2 regions of the Falseniella ignava genome follow, and region 1 is predicted to be linked to the other one. Evidence: predicted binding sites of a transcription regulator. Region 1 holds the regulator's gene; the other holds the start of a gene.
The links. Region 1 encodes HrcA, which represses chaperone genes, less so after heat shock. Its sites were predicted from a motif close to TTAGCACTCNNNNNNNNNGAGTGCTAA; they were not measured.
Positions count from the first base shown of each region.

Region 2: a site for HrcA is predicted at 1,273-1,299, ahead of CYJ57_RS01415 (co-chaperone GroES). Genes of this name have one in related genera too.

Region 1 covers NZ_PKHE01000003.1:117,498-119,914, reverse strand. Annotated here, with positions in the region: gene grpE (nucleotide exchange factor GrpE) at 1-222, opposite strand, end outside; gene hrcA (heat-inducible transcriptional repressor HrcA) at 241-1,260, opposite strand; gene CYJ57_RS02160 (YitT family protein) at 1,405-2,274, opposite strand; gene ribF (riboflavin biosynthesis protein RibF) at 2,300-2,417, opposite strand, start outside.
Region 2 covers NZ_PKHE01000002.1:92,538-94,954, reverse strand. Annotated here, with positions in the region: gene groL (chaperonin GroEL) at 1-930, opposite strand, end outside; gene CYJ57_RS01415 (co-chaperone GroES) at 968-1,225, opposite strand; gene CYJ57_RS01410 (redox-sensing transcriptional repressor Rex) at 1,395-2,057, opposite strand; gene CYJ57_RS01405 (ABC-F family ATP-binding cassette domain-containing protein) at 2,186-2,417, shown strand, end outside.

The sequences.
Region 1 (2,417 bases):
CGCAATCTCAGCTTGCAGACGTAAGACTTGGTCTTCTAATTGTTCCGTCTGTTCTTTTAACGTTTCTAATTCATCAAATTCTGCGTCTTGTTCCACCACTTCAGGTTCAACAACCGCTTCAGCTTCAACTTCCTCAGACTCTACATCTGACGTCGTTACTTCTTCAGCTTCGTTCATTGATTGCTCTTCTTCAAGTGATTGGTTTTTATTTTCTTTTGACAAGTGACATCCTCCTTTTACTTAATATGCTTTTAATAGGTTGATTACTCGGTTGACTAATGGAATCACTCGCTCGTAGGCCATGGTGGAAGGTCCAAATAGACCGATTGCCACTTGTTCACCTTGCGATTCATAAGCTTGACGGATAAAGGTCATCGGCACTTCATGTTCTAAGAAATCTTGACTAAACAATACTTCCATCTCTGGAGAGGCTTGTTCCATCAAGTTGAACAATTGGTTAGACCCATCGACCAGCTCAAGTAACTCCTTGAAAGCGTCAATCCCGGTGTTAACATCTAATAGATTGAAGATATTATGCTTACCGCTTACATAATATTGATGAGATTTCGCATGATTCAAAGCTTTGGAGATCAAATTCGTAAAGTCAATTTGATAACCGACAATGCGCTGGATCATCAACGGAATCGAAAGTCGAACACGTTGATATGCTTCATCTAACTTCAGTCCAGCTAATTCTTGATTCATCAGTTGGTTGATTTGTTCAATATTTTCTTCGCTTAAACTAAAGTTTAACGTCACCACATCATTTTCAATCCGTCCTTGGTCGGTTACGAGCGTTGCAATATAACTATTGGAGTCTAGCGGTACCAACTTAAAGTCTTGGAAAGAATGGATATGTTGCGCTTGATCGAAGACCGTCACAGTATAGTGAGTCATCGAAGCTAAGAGATCCGCTGCCAACAAAGCGCGTTGGAAGATTGAATAATTATTGGATTGGGTCAAAGCTTTAATACTTTGCAAATCCGCTTCACTTAGCTTTAAATCGAGCTCTGGGTGATGATGAATTAAGACATCAGCATACTGTCGGTAGGCATCCAATGATGGGACCCGTCCGCTTGAAGTATGCATCTTCTTCAACAGCCCTTTACCTTCGAGCACCACCATATCATTACGAATGGTTGCCGGACTTACTTCTAACTTACTTTCACGCAAGAGCGTCCGTGAGCCAACAGGCTCAGCCGATCGGTTGTAAAGCCGCACAATCGCGTATAAGACTTCCTTCTGTCTCGATGTTAACATGTATGTCACCTCTTTATTAGCACTATACTACTCGGAGTGCTAACTATCATTATAATACAAGGTATGTCAGAATAAGTCAAGCCTTTTTGATCAAAAAAGCAAAAAAATTAGCACTCTTTTGATAAGAGTGCTAAAAAGGCTCTGTTATAGGATTTCTTCATCAAGTACTTGAACTTTATCATCATGGAAGAAGCTAAATCCTTCCCCTGCCACTTGTTGGACTTCGGTAACCGTCACAAAGGCTTTCGGATCAATCTCATGAATCACCCGCTGCGCCCGTGAAAGTTGAATTTGGTTCACCACCACATACATAATGTGTTTTTCAGCTTTAGAGTAGTAGCCGTAACCATTAATAATGGTAATACCACGGTTAATCTTATGGGCCAAGGCTTCCCCAATCGCTTCGTGTTGATCGGAGATAATCATAATGGATCGTTTTGGATTGCGTCCGTTCATAATAAAGTTAATGACACGGGACGTAATAAAGGTTGAAACAAGAGATAGTAAGGCTTTCTCTAATCCAATCACCATCGATAATGACGTAATAATAACCGCATCGATTGAGAAGAGCGCGGCTGAGACTGGTACGCCGAAAAACTTATTAATGACGAGACCAATGATATCCGTTCCCGCAGTCGTTCCACCAGCAGCTAAGACCGTTCCAACGCCGGTTCCAATTAAAATCCCGGACATAATTGGCGGTAAAATAGTATTTTGTGGGACAAAGACTGGTAATTTCACAAATTGAATAAAGAAGGACATCATCACAATAGCGTATAGTGTATAGTAGATCGTTTGCTTTTCGAGTAATTTCCAACCAATAAATAAAATTACAATATTAATCACTAAATTACTTAATGCCGGGTTAAAGCCAAAAACATAAAGTAATAACATATTAACCCCAGTGATACCGCCTTCCCCCATCTCATTTGGGATGATAGCAGAGTTTACGGCAATCGAGAAAATAAATGTGCCGATTGTAATTAAGGCGATGGTTTTGATGATATTTTTCATAGGCGGACCTCCATTAGAAAGTATTTTATTGTTTGGCAAAATATTGATGTGTCGCCTCAACATCTTGCCGTAATTGATCGATGAGTCCTTCAACATTGTCGAATTTAATCTCACCACGTAAGTAATGATGCCATTCTACTTTG
Region 2 (2,417 bases), on a different contig from region 1:
AGCATCTTTCAATTCGTAACCTAATTCTTCGGAAATCACGGTTGCACCCGTTAAAATCGCAATATCTTCTAACATCGCTTTACGACGGTCACCAAAGCCTGGTGCTTTCACTGCAACGACGTTCAATGTACCACGCAGTTTATTTAAAACTAATGTCGGTAATGCTTCGCCTTCTAAGTCTTCCGCAATAATTAAAAGCGGTTGACCCGATTGCATGACAGACTCTAACATTGGCAAGATATCTTGCACGTTGTTAATCTTGCGGTCCGTAATAAAGATAGCTGGGTTGTCCAGTTCCGCAATCATTTTCTCGTTATCAGTGACCATATATTGTGATAAATAACCACGGTCGAATTGCATTCCTTCAACGACGTCCATTTCAGTCTCAATTGTTTGGGCATCTTCAATGGTAATAACCCCATCTTGACCTACTTTTTCCATCGCTTCAGCAATTAAATCTCCAACAACTTGTTCACCTGATGACACAGCTGCAACTTGAGCTACGGCTTCTTTTGAAGATACAGGTTGTGATTGTTCTTTTAATGCTTCAACCGCTGCTGACGTTGCTTTTTCAATTCCGCGGCGAATGCCAACTGGATTAGCTCCAGCTGTAACGTTCTTCATCCCTTCGCGCGCAATCGCTTGTGTTAATAATGTTGCGGTTGTTGTTCCGTCACCTGCGATATCATTTGTTTTTTGAGCAACTTCCATCACAAGTTGCGCGCCCATATTTTCGAAGCGATCTTCTAATTCAATTTCGCGTGCAATTGAAACACCGTCGTTTGTAATCGTTGGTGATCCGAATTGTTTATCTAAAACAACGTTACGCCCTTTTGGACCTAAAGTTACTTTAACCGTATTCGCTAATGTATCAACACCACGCAATAAAGCTGCGCGTGCGTCTTCAGAAAATTTAAGTTCTTTTGTCATATTATCTCTCCTATTCTATTCGTAATTTATCTGGAAATTAGCCGACGACAGCTAATAAATCTTTCTCTTCAATAATTAAAACAGATTCGCCTTCATGCTCAACTTCTGTTCCAGAGTAATTTTGGAAGAACACAGTATCGCCAACTTTAACAAGTTCAACTTCTGAACCGACAGCAATAATTTCACCAAATTGTTCTTTAGATTTGGCAGAAGACGGTAAAACAAAACCACTTGCTGTAGTTTCCTCAGTCTCTGCTACTTTAATGACAACACGCTTCCCTAAAGGTTTAATCATGTTTGATACCTCCGTTATTAGTTTGTATTTTATCAAAAATTTAACGGTTAGCACTCTATGAGATCAAGTGCTAAACCCGATAACTATATAATAGTCTAATTAGGTCAAAAATGCAAGTAAAAAGAAGTAAATAAAAAAGCCTCGCAATTTCGTACGAGGCTTATCAGGGTTAGTACTTATATTCTTGATAATCATCTACTTGATCCATATTCGAATCAATAAAGTAGATGAGCGTCTGCAGTTCATTCGTTAAGTCGACATTTTGGATGCGGACATTATTCGGTACATCGAATCGTAAAGGGGTAAAATTCAAAATACCACGAATTCCGGCAGCGATTAACTCATTTAATATCGTTTCTGCAGTTTCTTCAGGTACTGCTAGAACAGCAATTTCATACTGGCTATCTTGGATGCGTTCCGTTAATTCATCGACACTATAGACAGGGATCCCATTTTGGGAAGTGCCGATTAAATTAGGGTCATTATCAAATGCCGCTTCAATATGAAAGTTACCATTTTTGCGGAAGTTATAATTGAGTAGCGCTTGACCGAGATGTCCTACACCTACAAGACAGATTGAAGTCAATCGTCCTTGGTTAAGTACTTTTGAGAAAAAGTCAATCAAAGTATCTACATCATAACCGTAACCCCGCTTACCTAACGCACCGAAGTACGAAAAGTCACGGCGAATGGTTGCACTGTCAATCTTTACAGCTTCACTTAATTCGCTGGAAGAAATCCGCTTCTTACCTGCATTATGTAAATACCGCAAGTAACGATGGTAAATTGGCAACCTTAACGCTGTGGCACGAGGAATCGAATAATTCGACATTTACTTGCCTCCTTCCATTCTATATTCAGGGTATGAAATAATTGTATCATTTATTCACAATCTTTGGTATCTTTCCTATTAAATTTGGTATACTTTATTTTGAGAACCAATATAGCGAGGTTTTAAAAATGATTTTATTACAACTCAATAATGTGGCACGACACTTTGGCGATATTCCTTTATACGATGATGTGAACTTTTCTATCCAGTCGCAAGACCGTATCGCCCTTGTTGGCCGTAATGGAACTGGAAAATCCACTTTAATTAAACAAATTATAGGACAAGAACCTTTATCTGGTGGCACGATTACTAAGCAACGTGGTATTAAGATTGGCTATTTAGAGCAGCATGTCGCCCTAA